DNA from 2 places in the Ureibacillus suwonensis genome. Region 2 is predicted to be linked to the other one. Evidence: riboswitches for the same ligand, from Rfam matches in the RefSeq annotation. Region 2 holds a riboswitch; the other holds the start of a gene.
The links. Region 2 has a riboswitch for thiamine pyrophosphate ahead of thiT (energy-coupled thiamine transporter ThiT). Riboswitches for the same ligand answer to the same signal wherever they lie in the genome.

Region 1: linked by a shared signal. The riboswitch ahead of ACFPOH_RS04065 (LuxE/PaaK family acyltransferase) and the one ahead of thiT (energy-coupled thiamine transporter ThiT) in region 2 are both predicted to bind thiamine pyrophosphate.

The regions. Positions count from the first base shown of each region.
Region 1 covers NZ_JBHSNQ010000040.1:39,818-48,025, reverse strand. Annotated here, with positions in the region: gene ACFPOH_RS04070 (acyl-CoA reductase) at 1-491, opposite strand, end outside; gene ACFPOH_RS04065 (LuxE/PaaK family acyltransferase) at 488-1,576, opposite strand; TPP riboswitch at 1,630-1,741, opposite strand; partial or broken gene ACFPOH_RS04060 (MarR family winged helix-turn-helix transcriptional regulator) at 1,910-2,363, shown strand; gene paiA (spermidine/spermine N(1)-acetyltransferase) at 2,384-2,905, shown strand; gene erm (23S ribosomal RNA methyltransferase Erm) at 3,524-4,384, shown strand; gene ACFPOH_RS04045 (MFS transporter) at 5,086-6,276, shown strand; gene ACFPOH_RS04040 (winged helix-turn-helix transcriptional regulator) at 6,433-6,783, opposite strand; gene ACFPOH_RS04035 (Y-family DNA polymerase) at 7,595-8,208, shown strand, end outside.
Region 2 covers NZ_JBHSNQ010000190.1:13,274-21,481, forward strand. Annotated here, with positions in the region: gene ACFPOH_RS15530 (enoyl-CoA hydratase/isomerase family protein) at 1-429, opposite strand, end outside; gene ACFPOH_RS15535 (PTS sugar transporter subunit IIC) at 618-1,661, opposite strand; gene thiT (energy-coupled thiamine transporter ThiT) at 1,985-2,587, opposite strand; TPP riboswitch at 2,668-2,774, opposite strand; gene ACFPOH_RS15545 (GatB/YqeY domain-containing protein) at 3,073-3,498, shown strand; gene ACFPOH_RS15550 (transcriptional regulator) at 3,628-3,789, shown strand; gene ACFPOH_RS15555 (nucleoside-diphosphate sugar epimerase) at 3,966-5,357, opposite strand; gene ACFPOH_RS15560 (hypothetical protein) at 5,922-6,101, shown strand; gene ACFPOH_RS15565 (HAD hydrolase family protein) at 6,215-6,664, shown strand; gene ACFPOH_RS15570 (hypothetical protein) at 6,794-6,916, shown strand; gene ACFPOH_RS15575 (LAGLIDADG family homing endonuclease) at 6,941-7,567, shown strand; gene ACFPOH_RS15580 (rRNA methyltransferase) at 7,581-7,964, shown strand.

The DNA of each region.
Region 1 (8,208 bases), on a different contig from region 2:
AAACTCCAAATAGGCAGTGCTGGAACATTCCCTGCCCATACATGGGTAATGAGTTCGGGTCCAATTGCTTTTGAAAAACCACCTTTTGCGCGCGGCTGAAAATGATCTAATAATAATGGATTTCCTAAATCTTCTACTAGGAAACGCTGGAGTTCGTGCTTGCGAAATGTTTTTAAAAAAGATGTAAGACCAAGGCGAATTACCTCCTCATCATAGCCGGTGACAATCGGAAGCAACTTTTCCGCCTGCTGTCGATAAGATGAACTGCGTTCCAAAAATTGTTCCGTTACATAACCGATGATGTCCACTACTGTTGATACCGACAGTGATTTTAAGATTTCCGCACTTTCTCTTTTCACCGTGTCAATGACCCTCTGCATTTGCTCTAATGTAAGGAGAGGCAGTTCCACTTCTAAATCCTGAAACTTCAGGATTTTCTTATCAAATTTCGTTTCTCCGATATTTGGAATATATCCAGCTGTTATTCTCATTTTGCTGTTCCTTTCGCCAATTGAATAAACTCTTCTACCGCTAGCGAGCATCCCCTTACCTCGGCACCTTGAACTCTACCGAACAGATAAAATCCTTCATCAACCGCCATTCCTACATCCTCAGTAGCAACCGCCATTACGGAATTAAAGTTCGCTAAATCATAATGAACTAAAACACCACGTTCTCCTTCTGGAACCTCTTCACCTGTTAACGGATTGATGACTCTCGTACGAATCCAACTAGGTCCAGTTTTTATAGATGGAACGACCTCATTGCCATCATCATAAAATTGCGTGCTTAGCTCTGTTATGCCGTACATATTAATACAATTGCTTCTATCTACACCGAAATATCTTTCAAGCAACTGATAAAATTCATTTAAATCTAATTCCTTTGATTTATTTTTATAACCACCAGTATCAAGAATTTTGCTTCCCTTCGGCAGATTAAACGTTTTTCCTAAACGCTCCAATTCCTCAAACAAATGAACAAAACTGAAACTTGCTCCGAGCAAAGCAAATGGTTCTCCTGTTTTTTCGGCATGTTCCAACTCACTGATGATTTTTTGAATATGTACGCCGTTCTCTTTTAATAAATAGCAGCTGTCCTCTGTGCCAAACTCTTTCATGACAAGAGCTAAATAATGGGCTAAGGATGAGTGCGGCATTTTCTCTTCAGTTGGAAACAAAATTCCCATGCGGATGCGATTTGTTTCTTTCATAAACCGTTCTTTAAAGTTGATAATCATGGAAAGTTCTCTGATTTCGAGAGTGGAATGAAAGTGTTTGCCTTGTTTTCCTTGGGTTGTTCCGCTTGTCATAAAGACTCTAACCGCTGCCTCTGGATCTGAACATGTCAATGGAACCTCTTTAAAGGCACTCATCGGCACATAAGGAATGTCTCGCCAATTTTTCACAAGCCGCGGTGTCTTTCCTTTTTGGCGGCAAAATGTTTGATAGGGGAGATTATGTTTGTATTGATAATTAAAAATATGTAAAGCCAAGCTATTAAACTCTTCTTCTGAAGCTTGATTCTTTTTGATAAATTGAGAAAGTTCCTCTATGATTTCTCGTTGCTGAGTCATCGGTTTTCACCCTTTCCGCAAAATAAAATGCACTCTGCCTAAGCAAAGTGCATAATTCGACTTACTACACTCCCTGCGCTGGCATTACCCAAATCAGGTTCAAACGGTCAACGACGGATTAGTCGTACTCTCAGCCTGCTTCCGCAAGCCCCCGGTTAATATATTCAATTTCAATATAAAGTCTACTTATTCTTATGAAAGATTGCAAATTCTTTTGAATTATCACCCTAAAATTATGTAGATATTCAATTATTTTTTTGTTGCAAATGCAACAAAGTTTGATTAAAATGAATTAAAAATATTGCATTTGCAATAAAAATGAAGGAGTTCATTATGAAAGAAGTTCTTCGTGAAATTGGGATGATAGCACGAGCACTAGATTCAATCAGTAATATCGAGTTTAAAGAATATGACTTAACAAAAGGTCAGTATTTGTACCTTGTACGAATATGTGAGAACCCAGGAATTATTCAAGAAAAGTTGGCTGAAATGATCAAAGTGGATCGGACAACTGCATCACGCGCAATAAAAAAACTAGAAATGAACGGATTTGTTGAAAAGCGAGAGGATCCACAAAATAAAAAAAATTAAGAAACTCTATGCGACCGAGAAAGGCAATAATGTTTATCCGTTTTTAATAAGAGAACATGATCATTCTAACGCTGTAGCTTTACAAGGATTATCTGAAGTAGAAGTGGAAACATTATTCAATCTTTTGCAGCGGGTAAGAAAAAATGTTGAAAAAGATTGGGAATACGTTAAGAAGGGAAACAAACGAAATTATTGATATGAGGAGAGATGTTCACTATGACAATCAAAATAAAAACATGTACCCTTGAAGATTTGCACACATTACAAGAAGTGGGCATTGAAACGTTTTATTACACATTTAAAGATCAAAATTCACCTGAAAATATGAAAGTATATTTAGAAAAGGCATTTAATATAAAACAATTAGAGAAAGAGCTATCCAATATTCATTCACAATTTTTCTTTGTCTATTACCAAAATGAATTGGCGGGTTACTTAAAAGTCAATAGTGATGATGCTCAGACGGAAAAAATGGGCGATGAATTCCTTGAAATTGAAAGAATTTATATTCGAGAGAAATTTCAGAAGCATGGACTTGGAAAAGCCTTGCTAAATAAAGCGATTGAAGTTGCAAAGGAATGGAATAAAAAGAAAATTTGGCTTGGGGTTTGGGAAAAGAACGAAAATGCAATTGGCTTTTATAAGAAAATGGGATTTGTTCAAAAAGGATTTCACTCCTTTTATATGGGGGATGAAGAACAAACGGACTTGATCATTATTAAAACATTGGAAGATTGATTAGCATGTATATACTGAAATATTGGCATATAAATTTCATTTCTTATGATTCTATATTTCATGATTCAGTTAATAAACTTTCGCATTCGTCAAACAAATCATATTTATCATTAGGTTCGAACACATAGACTGTCCCCAATAGTTCCATTTGACAATTTGATTCAGGACCAATATACTGTTTTTGTATTCATCATTAAAGGAGGATTATTAAAAAAGTGACACACTCAATGAGACTACGTTTCCCAACTTTGAACTAATGAATTGAATATGTTCAAAGGCTCTGCTTGTGAACGGCAGAGTAAATGGGAGTAGTCTGTCCTTTTTTAATAATCTTCATTTTTCATTTTTGAACCACATTTTTGTAATATCACTATTTATGGTTGATATTAATTAATGGGTTAATAACGTCATTTCCGAAGGCAGATTATTTCTGCCTTTTTTCTATTATTAAGGAATTTCACTTTCTTTCGATAGATTTGTACTACACCTAAGTACAAGTCCTTTTTTGATGCCTATCTTGTCAATATGTTATTCCAAACGAATGAGGGCGGATCTTCTTCCATTTGCTCTAAATCGCAAGCAGATGCTTGTGATTTTTTTAGAAAGGAAGAAGAATTAATGACTAAAAATCGTAAACATCGAAGAAGTGAACCACCCAATTTTTTAGGACAACATTTAATGCATAATAAGAAATTAATAAATGAAATAGTAGAAATTGCAAATGTAACTCGACATGATTTAGTTTTAGAGTTTGGTGCTGGAAAAGGTGCATTGACGTCGGTGTTAAGTAAAAAAGCAAGGGGGATACTGGCTATAGAATATGAAGGAAAATTTGTAAGTTTATTAAAAGAGAAATTTGCTGAAACCGGTAATGTTAAAATCATTCATCACGATATATTACAAATTCAATTGCCGAAAGAACCTTTTATCGTTGTTTCGAATATTCCCTATTCGATTACGACGCCCATTATGAAGATGTTATTGAATCATCCGATAAGTGGATTTCAGAGAGGAGCAATAGTAATGGAAAAGGGAGCGGCAAAAAGATTCACCTCTCAATTTGTGAAGGACCCATATATCATTGCTTGGAGAATGTGGTTTGATATTCGATACGTAAAAGAAATTTCTAAGAAAAACTTTTCTCCCCAACCAAAAGTAGATTCGGCACTGATTACGATAAAAAGAAAAGTAAATCCAAAAGTTCCTTATAAAGATTATTTCATTTTTTGGGGATTCGCAGACTATGTATTGCAAAACCCGCAGATGCCAATTGACTTTGCATTAAGGGGCATTTTTACAGCACAGCAAATCAAAAGGGTTAAAAGAAGTTTGGGCATAAAAAGTGAAACGCCAGTTGGCATCCTATCAATAGAGCAATGGGGTATGTTGTTTGAAACGATGGTAAAATATGTTCCAAAACACAGATGGCCTAAATTAGACAAGCGGAAATTAATCAAATGGAAAAATTCTAAACGATAAATGAAGGAATATAAACATTATAATTGAAGGTAATCTAATTACTTTACCTCATACTAAACAATAAAATCTGAATAACAAGATGTATTTAGAATGGAAATTGAAGCAGATGCTAGGATAAAATCCTCCTAAATAGAAAAATAGCCCATGAAGTTTTGCACATTGCAAAATTTCATGGGTTTATATTTTTTTAGGTTTTAAAAAACTTTCAGGATATCCATTACATTCATCATGTACAAAAGTAAAAGAAGGATTCTCCTTTTTTATTATATTTAAGCCAGTTAAGTATCAACTTCTTTTCTATTAATTAAATGGAAGAATTTAATAACATTAACAGAATATTTGATACAAGCCAGAACGGAGAAAAGAGGGAAGTAAATATTAAATTTTATAGTCTTAACCTTGCTACATCTCCAATAGTATCTTCAAAGAAACTAAACCACATTAAAGTGCCTACTTATCACTTTCATACTTCATTGGCATAATGGATTTCGTTGAACAAAACAATTTAATGGAGGGATTTAAAACAAAACTTGCAACAAAAGATTATCGAATCGGGTCCTTGGGAACGACATGGTGAACTTGTTTTTGGCAGGAGCCCATTCGTTATGAATAAGAAGATATTCAACAAGTATGTGAAGATTATAGAAACGGTACTTTTTTGAATGAATCTAATTAAAGCATAAAGAAAGTTGGGATATTAGATGAAAAAAAGTGTCTTATTAATTATCGCTTTATTTATGGCTTCGCTAAATCTACGTCCAGCTATTAACTCAATCGCCCCTTTACTAGAGAGCATTAGAACAGATCTTGGAATGAGTGCAGCTGTCGCAAGTTTGTTGACTGCCATTCCAGTGCTTTGTATGGGTCTTTTTTCTCCAATCGCCGTGAAAGCTGGGGGAAAATGGGGAATTGAACGGGTAATCGGCTTATCGCTTTTAATTATTGGAGTTGGTACTGTTATTCGTTTGTTCACAGATTCTGTATCATTTCTAGTAACAACAGCTATAATTGCAGGTATCGGTATCGCTTTGATAGGTCCACTGTTGTCTGGTTTCATTAAAGAGCATTTTCCTAATCAAGTACCTTTTATGGTTTCAGTATATACCGTAGCTCTGACTTTGGGGGCAGCAATTAGTTCTGCACTCTCTACATCGCTAGAGAATAGCTTTAACTCCTGGCAAACTTCCCTTGCATTTTGGGCAATTATAGCATTCGTAGCTGCAGTTATCTGGTGGTTATTTGTAAATCAACAAGTCAAAAAATCAGCTCACACTGCTACTTCTGGAACAAAAGTTCAATTGCCGTGGGGGAACGGTAAAGCATGGATTCTTACATTGTCCTTTGGTCTGATGGGTATGCTATTTTACTCAATTACGGCATGGCTACCTCAAATCATCCAAGGAATGGGGTACACGAAAGATTACGCCGCAATCGCATTAACAATTTTCGTAGTCGTGCAAATACCAGTTAGCCTAGTGCTTCCAATTTTGTTAAGAAGGTTTCACTCCCGTCGTTTCTGGTTGATTGTAGAATCCATTATAGAACTTGTTGGATTTATTTTACTCGTGCTAAATATTGAACCGTTGCTAGCTTCTGCATTGATAGGTATTGGAGCAGGCGGATTGTTTCCTTTAAATCTTCTTTTGCCAATTGATGCTACAGATAACGCTCATGAAGCAGCCTCTTGGTCGGCCATGATACAATCTGCTGGTTATGTAATTGGTGCATTAGGTCCTATTATTCTCGGTTGGATTTATGACGCAACGAACAGCTTTACTTCTGCAGTAGTTGGAATGATAGTGATTGTTCTAATAATGATGATTTTTCAATTTGCAGCAACCGCAAAAAGAAGTGTTAACACATTACACATTCAAGGGGAAAGCACAAGATAGTGGTGAGAAGCAGACCGTCGTTTAAGCAAGTCATTTTATTGCAGGTTGAAATGAAGGTTAAAATAATTGGATATTGAACCAGAATGTGAATGATTCTTTCTTTTATTTTTTGAAAACACCCAGCTATCTAGTAAAGAAACTGGGTGTTTTCAGTATTTATTTACTCATCGATTCATTCATTTTTTGTTTTTTATGCTGGATATGGTTTGTTCCCCATTCGTGCATTGCGTGTAAGATTGGTTCTAAGCTCCGGCCGTACTCGGTAATCGAATATTCCACTTTAGGAGGAACCTGTGGATAGACAACACGCTGAATAATATCCTCGTTTTCTAACTCACGTAATTGATTGGTCAGCATTTTTTGTGTAATTCCAGGTATACTTCGTTTTAAATCACTAAATCTTTGAGTACCATTCTTCAATAAATGCAATAAGATAATGGGTTTCCATTTTCCGACTAATATGCCTAAAGCATCTTCAACACGACAAAGATCTGGTTCTATATTCATTCTAATTACCCCTTTAGTATCTTTTTGTCAATTATGATGCTTTTTAGTTTGTACTTCTTTTTTTACTTTACGTGCGCCCGGCATGTACATGAACTATAGGGTGTAAGTCCCGAACCCCGAAGACAGAAGTAGAGGTTAGCTCAACGAAAGGGTGTCCGTGGTGACGCGGAATCTGAAGGAAGCTGGAGGCAAAACACCGGTCCGAGGAACACGAACCTCATATAAGGCTAGGTATGATTGAGTGAGTTTGCGTAACAAAACAAAGCTCTTTCTGTCGAAGGTCATATCGAGTAAATGAGGCGGATAGATGGTGTGAAAGTGCATGTACTTACCCGGGGAGGTCTGGCGGATAGGTGAAGTACGCTTCATAACCTACTTAGTGATAAGTAGCTGAACCGTCAGAAGTCAGCAGAGGTCATAGTATTAGTTGGTTTAGAACTACTAAGAAGGACCGAACAATTAAGAGAGAATAGCCCTTGGCATTCAGTGAGTCATGATGAACACAGAAAACGTAGTACCTCACTTGAGGAAGGAAACGGTGAATCCCGTGGGAGACCTCTTGGAGGGTGGAGTGACCACTGGCATAAGAAGACAAGCTATTCACGGAAGTTATGAAAACTTGCGTCAATTATCTTAATTGAACCGCCGTATACGGAACCGTACGTACGGTGGTGTGAGAGGACGGGAGTTAATCGCTCCCTCCTACTCGATTTATCCAAATAATCCCACTTGCCGTCTCAATGGTCTCATTCTAGAATAAGTTATAGAACATTTGTTCTGTTCATATAATAGAAGTGCGGAGGTGGTTGGCATGCGCATAAGCGAACTGAACTACACGAACTTCAGCCCCGAAGAATTGCATCGGCTTCTTCCGGAACGCTCGATCATTTGCATTGATATGCGCTGCTTTTATGCCAGCTGCATGGCGATGCTTCACAATCTGAATCCAATGGAAGTGCCCATTGCGGTTGTAGGAAACTTTGAGCAAAAGGGAAGCATCGTGCTTGCTGCATCACCGCCGATGAAGAAACGCTTTGGCATCAAAACGGGCTCCCGCCTTTATGAAATCCCAAAACATCCGGACATTCGGCTGTTTGAACCAAAAATGGAATTTTTCGTGCAAATGTCTATGGAGATTACCAATTTAATCAATCAATTCGTACCGAAAGAAGCGATTCACGTCTACAGCATTGATGAAAGCTTTGTCGACTTGACGGGCACCGAAAAACTTTGGGGTCCTCCTGAAAGAACAGCGAAATATATTCAAGAAAGGATCTATAGCCAATTCCAAATTCCAAGCGCGGTGGGGATGGGGCCGAATATGCTCATGGCAAAGTTGGCTCTTGATTTGGAAGCGAAGAAAACCGACTTTGCCCACTGGACTTATGAAGATGTTCCGAAAAAGTTGTGGCCTGTTGCGCCCCT
Region 2 (8,208 bases):
GCCGACAGGAATGCCCATGCGCGCTTTTTCAGAACCTATGCGTATATCACATGCCAATGCAAGCTCCAGTCCGGCGCCCATGGCAGGTCCGTTGATCACTCCGATGGTCGGGAGCGGTAAATTCTCGATTGTCGAAATCGTATTTTCCATTCTGACAAACGCTTCTTCCGCTTCTTCCAACGACATCCGATTGAATTCCTTTATATCTGAACCGGCTGTAAAATTCTCACCGGAACCACGGAGGATCAATACTTTGTTTTTTGGATTTTCAAGGGATTGTTTTGCGATTTTGGCTAGTTGATCCCACATATTGGCTGTCAACGCGTTTTTCAATTGAGGGCGATGGATTGTGATGATGGCCAAACCGGCTGTTTCTTGATAGACAATTTTTGCTTCTTCTTCTTCAAGTCTCATCGTACGAACTTGCATCCTAAATACCTCCTTCACATTAGTTCCATCTTACTTGAAAGTGAAACATCATCCTAGAGTTATTTCAATATTCATAAAAAATCAAACAATATTCAGAAATTCTCTGTTTTATAACAGTTTCATCCCACCAAAATGGCGTATGTACAAAAAAAGGCTAACCTATATTATAATAGGTTAGCCATCCCATGTTAATGTTCGTATGAAACGAGATAATCATCCGATTTGATCCATTTAAATTTTTTCTCAAAGACTTTAATGAAAATGAGATTTAAAATGACAGGCAATGCGATGAACATCACAGTTGCAATGGTAATGCTTTTAAAGTTCCAGCCGACCAGATCCAAATATTTCAATGGTCCCACGAATCCAGCGAGACCAAATCCCGCGCTGTACGGTGTTCCCACAATTTGAAGAACCCCTGATAAAGCACCGAGAATCGCGGCTGTAATGATCATTGGATAGGCAATGCGCGGCTTCATAAAGAAATTGCGCATTTGAATTTTGGCTGATGCAAGATGGGCGATGGCAGTCCCTAAATTATTCGCTTTATAGGCGGCAATGCACATGCCGACACCTGAAGCCGCCACACCGAGGTTTGCCGCTCCCGCTGCGACCCCTGAAATCATAATGGCGGTAGCAACACCGATCGTTGAAATCGGTGAGAGAATCAGAATGGAGAACACCATTGCGATTAACATACCCATGAACACAGGTTGTAAATTTGTTAAGTAGATAATGCCTTCCCCAATGGCCAAACTTGCATCACGAACGTAAGGCAAAATGGCCAAACCGATTAAACCGGGAATGAAAATGGTAAGGGCCGGCATCAATAACAATGTCCAATCCTTCAATTTCACATCTAAGAATTTTACGAATAATGTGGCAATGGCTGCCGTAATCCCGATATTGATGACCGTTCCAATCCCCGCCATCGTAATGACCCCATTTTCATCCATTGTCGTTACACCGCTGCCGATAAAAGCTGCAAGTCCGATGGAACACATTTGAACCGGATTCAGTTTGAATTGGATTCCGATCAGAACCCCCATAATCACCGGCAGTAAGCTCATCACAAGTACAGAGGCGTTCAAAACGGCGGTCAAGAACGTTTCAAGGGGCCCTGCATGTGGAATAATCAATTTTAATATTTCTCCGACAAGAGCATTAGGGATCAAACAAACCACAATCCCTAAACTCATTCCCGTTAATAATTTACTGAAGAAATCTTTCATCGTTGCAAAACCCTTTCTGTTAGAACTGTTTTAATAGTGGAAATATTGTATATTAATATAGTAAATTATATATAAAAATAATATTTTATCAACTATAAATATTTTGATAATTCATATTAAAGATAAATTTTTGAAGGTTAAACATCCTTTTTTTATGGGTTTAATCGAGCAAAATTAGGTTTGGGAAAGAAAAAAGCGGCATCTATTTATTATTTTTTATCAAAATATTTTAGTGAAAGAAGTTTTTATAAAAAAATAAAAACTGTCCGAAAAAGCGGTTAACCCGTTTTTCAGACAGCCCGATCGCAAAATGAAACATCCTATTAGGATGTGGTTGTTTTATTCGTTTCAATGTCAAATCCTTTTCGCTGAATCAACCGGGGTGCGGCTGAAAGGAGAAGTACGATCAAAATCGAGCAGAAAATGGCCGCGCCAATCATCGTTGCACCATTTACGACCAACGAATAGATCACCGGGGACATTCCTTCCGGCGCATATTCCGCCCAGAAAACGACACCCGCAAGAAAATGCCAAAAATACCGGGCGATACTTCCCAGGAAGACGGCCAATACAGCCAAAATCAATCCTTTTGCTTTCTTCTTCTCTGCAAAAAAGGCGGTTTGTATCTGTTTATACAATAATCCGGCAAAACCGACGAAAGCAAAAGCGACAAAATATTCGATTAAGAATTGCACTATATTTAATATATAGGCATCCCCCGTGACCACTTGCAACAACCCCCAAATAAACCCGGAAATCACGCTGACAGTGAATCCCCAACGGAAAGCTAAAATGAAGATAGGCAACATGGCACAGGAAACCGACATCCAGGGCCCCAATTGGATCGATGGCAGCAAATCCAAAATTAAAGCGAATGCCGCAAAAAACGCCGCTTCAATGAGAGCCTGCAATTTAATTTTTTTCATAAAAAAATTCTCCCCTCCATAAAATGGAAACCTCAAGGGGGAGAATATGTATGGAGAACTCCTCGTCCGCCATTCAACATATATCCAAAATCCCACAATCCCTGCGCAAGCATTATCTTACAGGTTCGAAGGGTCAGAACAACGAAAAGTTGTTCACTCTCAGCACAAAGCTCCCCCTGTGGTTTCAATCATGATTTTAATTTTGTCGCTCTAAGTATAGCTTGAAAGATCGTATTTGTACAGGGGATAGGAAGTTTTATATTTAAAAATGGAAAATTCGCTTTTGGTAATCAAATAAAAACAGATCTGTTTAAACCAGAGGAAATACAGGCGGCGTTCGACGATTTTCCTGCCGCATTCTATTATCCATCCTTGTTTGTTGCAGTTTTGAATCCTGGATTAAAAAGCACTTTTTCATTCATGGCGAAAAGAAAATTTATTATAATAATATTCATAAAATCCCATGAAAGGAGAATAATGATCATATGATGAAACAAGCCGTTTTCGAACAACTGAAACAGGCGATGAAAGAAAAGGATGCCGTTGCAAAAGGAGTTCTTACATTATTAAAATCCGCCTTGGATCAAGCGGAAAAAGAAAAAGGTTCCGAACTTTCCCATGAAGAAGAAATTGCGGTTGTCAATCGTGAAGTGAAACAGACCCATCAAGCCCTTGAAGGAGCAAAGCAAGCAGGCCGGGAAGATTTAATCGAAAAGGAAAACCGCAAACTGGAAATTTTGCAAAGTTTCTTGCCAAAACAATTATCTGAAGAGGAAATTGCCAATGTTTTAACAGAAGCAGGCATTTCAAAAGGAATGAATATGGGGGAGGCGATGAAAATCGCAAAACCGCTCCTTGCAGGAAAAGCCGATGGAGCAACGATCGCGAAAGTGGTAAAAAGCCTCATTTAAGATCAAAAAGACTTGTTTAAAAATTTAGACAAGTCTTTCAACTTTTTGTTGACAGCAAAATAAAACTGTACTATATTAGAATCATCAAACAACAACTGTTATAGTACAAATCAAAAAGGAGTGTTTTTTATGACTACTTATCAAGAAGGCTATGAATATTACGTTTCCAAATGCGAACAATTCGGTCTGGAACCAATCAATTTTTCAATTTTCGTTGAGCATCTATCCCAAGAACAATTGGATCAATTCAACGAACATGCACGAAAAACGAAAGAACAAGCAAATGCATAAGAAAATCGCGAATATATTCTGTAACCATTACAGATCGCAGAAAAGAGAGGTCATACACTTGTCTACATTAAACATACGAGCCAGTTAACAACCTTGCTTGTCGAGTTGCCGCAAGCAAGGTTGTTTTATTGGTAAAAAAAAACACCATTTTCATTGAAAATGGCGTCCAAAAACTGCTATTCATCCAGCAAATCAAGAATTTGTTTGTATTCGGGTGCGCCGATGCTGTTATAATATTGGAACAGCAATTCGGAATTCACTTTGATTTTGTCTTTATGATTCAAATACATTTGCACCGTCAAAAAGCGGATAATTAACGGTACAGGTTTGTCGTGGTTGAACTGATTCATATGCTTTTCAATGAATTCTTCGGATAAAACGCAACTCAAATTATTGCCAAGACACTCAAAATCGACGAATTCGATATGCTCTGTCAAGAACTCATCCGTCAGGTGTTTATTATATAAACAGGCCGCTTTCCAATCGATGCGATCTTTGTAGCGGTTTAGCCAATGGGGCTCCAAAATGGCACTGATCAATGAGATTTGCTGCTTGCTGTATTTGTCAAATTGTTCATCCATTTCTTCGTTTGTCGGTTTTTTATAGCCCATATCATCATATAATTGGGAAGCGAGGGAAGGGATGCCTTTCACCAAATGTTCACTTCCAAGCCACTTATATGGGCCGCGGTCGAATTCAAAGAATTGAAATTCCACTTTTTCCTCATCTTCTTCAAATAAATCATCATCCAACAAATCAATGGTTGCATATTCGCTGAAATACGTATCATCCTCAATAAACGTATCAATTTCATCAGCAAAATGCGGATTGATTTCCATACCGTTTCGAATCAATTCTTCGACCATATATTTTTTAAAGGATGAAGAAAGCCTTGCAAGCACCGGGTAATTATATTGCAATGCAGAAACATCCACCATATCCAAATGATCAATCAAATATTTTTCCGAAATTTGATCGCAAGCATAGCATACATATGCAAAATCCACATATTTTAAATAAGGCTCGAAATCAGTCGGATGGAGCTTTATTAAACGATATCGCCAATAACAATAATCGATAATGAATTCCTTTGATAAATGCGGATTTTCCCTACGGATTTCTTCCGCGCTCTGTTCATCAATGATCGGACCATAATGGACAGGAATCGATTTGACATCAAAATCTTCAGGAATGTTCAATCTTGCAAGCGTCTTTTTCGGATCGAATCGCTTTCTTCTGCTCGGATGGGTTTTAAAGGTATATGTGCCGATGGATCCCCGTTCGTCCAATAAGATATAAGATAATTCTTGTTTTTGGTCCCTCGTCAATTTCGTGCCTTTCGGGAATTTCACAGCAGCAAAATACGTGATATCATCCAGGTTGTAAAAAAATTTATATTCACCTTCCCGTGTAAATTCGGAACGGGAATTGTTTTTCTTCCAATATATCAACGCGCCTAAAATGGGCGGATAGTTCGAAAAATAGACATTGGCGATAGAGAAAATATTATGGGACAAAGATTCATCATATACCGCTTTAATAAATTCGATTTTCTTAATTTTTAGCATGTTCGACCTCCATATACAGCTATTATATACTTTTTGGAGAAATAACGGGGTATAAATCGATGAAATCATTCAAGAAAAATGAACAAAAAGTCTTGTTTTATGTATACACGGTCCATCTTGTAAATTTTATGAAAGTTATATCATAATCATGATTCAATTGCAGTGAATATATTGAAATTTAACAAAATCTCCAATTTATGAAACCTGTAACCTATTTTTTTATTCTGAAACAGCTTTTCCTTTCCTTTTGTTCTCCGTCATACATATCCATTCATTTCCTTCGTATAATCCATTTCCCGCATCTTCCGGGCGCAAAACGCGCGTTCACCAGTGAGCTGATGTTGAAGCGTTTCTTTTGTTCGTTTATAATGCGCGATTATTTTCCGGTCTTGTTCAGCCGGTTCAATTTGATAGGAATGGGCATTTGTTGAAAGAGATGTTCATTAGATTTTCTTCTATAAATAAAATATAAATTTTTGTTTTGAACCTGGTACATATGAATCAGTTCGCATAAAAAAATCTGCATTTATTATAGTAACTTCAAAAATGGAGGTGAATGATGGCATGGAAAAACACTTGGAGTTTGATTTCGGCGAAAAAATTTATGTAACAGGCAACGGCTTCAACAATACGCAAGGAATTTTCATCGCATTCCAAGATAATTTCCTTGTTTGGGTTTCTTATGTGAACGGCGAGACTAGATTATTATCAACAGATACTACAGGCCTAACAATCGCTCGCTGATAATGGCATTTATATAAAGGAAGTCGGGATATCAGGGCCAGAACACCCTTCTTGGCCATGCGCCAGTTGGAAAACTGGCGCATATATTTTTTGGTACATAGATGGCAAAACGTTTGGCGAAATATCCCATAAAAACAGTTTCATGGTATATTAGGCAATGGAAAATTAAAGGAAAAGGTGATACGGATGAAGTTTGTTTTTACTTGAATGGAACCATAGTCTTTATAGGACAACCGATATCGGAAAAGATTTTAGATTCGTTGCAGAAGGTCAGGGAAGACGGCCATGAAATTGTCTTTGCTTCTGCAAGACCGATACGGGATATGCTGCCTGTTATCGATCATACATTTCATCAGTTGCCGATGATCGGGGGAAATGGTTCTCTGATTGGGAAGGAGGGGAAAGTGGTAAAAAGCCATCCTTTTCCGGAGCATGTGCTGAAAGAAATGAAACGGTTGATTGTTCGATACGAAGCCACGTATTTAATCGATGGGGAATGGAATTATGCTTATACAGGACCTCTGGAACTTTCAAATAAATATCGGTCTGTATCCGTGGGTTAAAATCTTTTTCAAGGAGAAAACAGGATGAAGAAGTCACCTAAATAATTGAAAATAAGAACATTTGTTCTTATAATGTTAAATGAGCATATATTCTATCTTGTAAACAGTTTTTCTTGGAGGGGGGATTGTGTGCCAAGAAAACGCGGAATTTCGGATGAAATGATCATTGAAATGTATACCAGCGGCAAGCCGGTGAAGGAAATTTGCGAAATGACCGGGCTTACGGATCGCGGTATCCGTTATGTATTATAGAAAAATCAAGTAAAGAGAAGGAACGTGGGACAGCCGAGAAAACATAAGGTGAATGAGGATTTTTTCAAAGTTTGGACGGATGAAATGGCCTGGGTTTTAGGTTTGTTTGTGACAGATGGAACGGTCAATAACCGGTTAAACACGATTTATTTTTCTCAAAAAGAGGAGCGGATTTTGAAACTGATCGCCAACTATATGGAAGCGGATTATGTAATAGTTCCGCCGGGAAAAACAAGGACCGTGCCCGTTCTTGTCATCCATTCCCGTGAAATCAAAAGGGATCTTGAACGGTTGGGAATTACGGCGAACAAATCATTGTCCCTGAAATTCCCGCCAGTGCCCGATCAATATTTGCCTTCCTTTATCAGAGGCGTGATTGACGGGGATGGTTGGATTCAAGATAGAGGGTATGTTATGAACATCACTACTGCAAGTGCAGAATTTGCAAATGGCTTGTATAATGTTATTGTAGCATGGGAATTGAGATCTGAAATATCAATTGAAAAAACTAGGTCCGGCAGAGATATTTATCGTGTCTGGGTCAAAGGAAAAGACAGTCTTTCTAAACTGGCAAAAATCATTTATTCAAATTGCAGTGAAAATTTTATTCCGTATAAAAAAGAACGATTAATTCAATGGTTTAAAAAATAGGAGGTGGACTATTTTGTGGAAATTGGTAAATGGGAAATTATTACAAACTATTGATACTTCAAGAATTAAATATAAAACTCGTATAAGCAAAGCCTTGTTGGATGATTTAAAAATCATGGCAGATAAGAATAATACTTATGTTGGATATTTACTTGAAAATGGCTTTGAAAATATATTAAAGGAGAATGCAATAACATTTGATAAAAAAAACCGTCCAAAAGATCGAGTAGAATTTCGTACAACATGTGATAAAGAATTGCTTGAGAGATTAAAAAAATTTGCAAAAGACCACCAATTGAATCTAAACGATGTTATTGAAGCAAGTGTTGCATACATAAACACAAATGATGTAAAACAAGAAAGTTGGAGATATAGAGTAGAATACGAAGGCGAATAGCGCCTTTTTTTATTCGGCAAAACAGGGACCCCGACATAATATATCTTATCGGAAGTAATATCTCATAATCCAAGAATACTTCTAATAGTGAGACAGAAGAAGAATTCTTGTTCTTTTTTTGATTTTCCGACATTTTTTTCCGAAACCGATGTCAAATATTTGTTGCAAAATAATAATAATATAGCTTTTTAAGTTCGATCAAAATATGCAGTATAATAATTTTATGATTATAAATCCACTATTT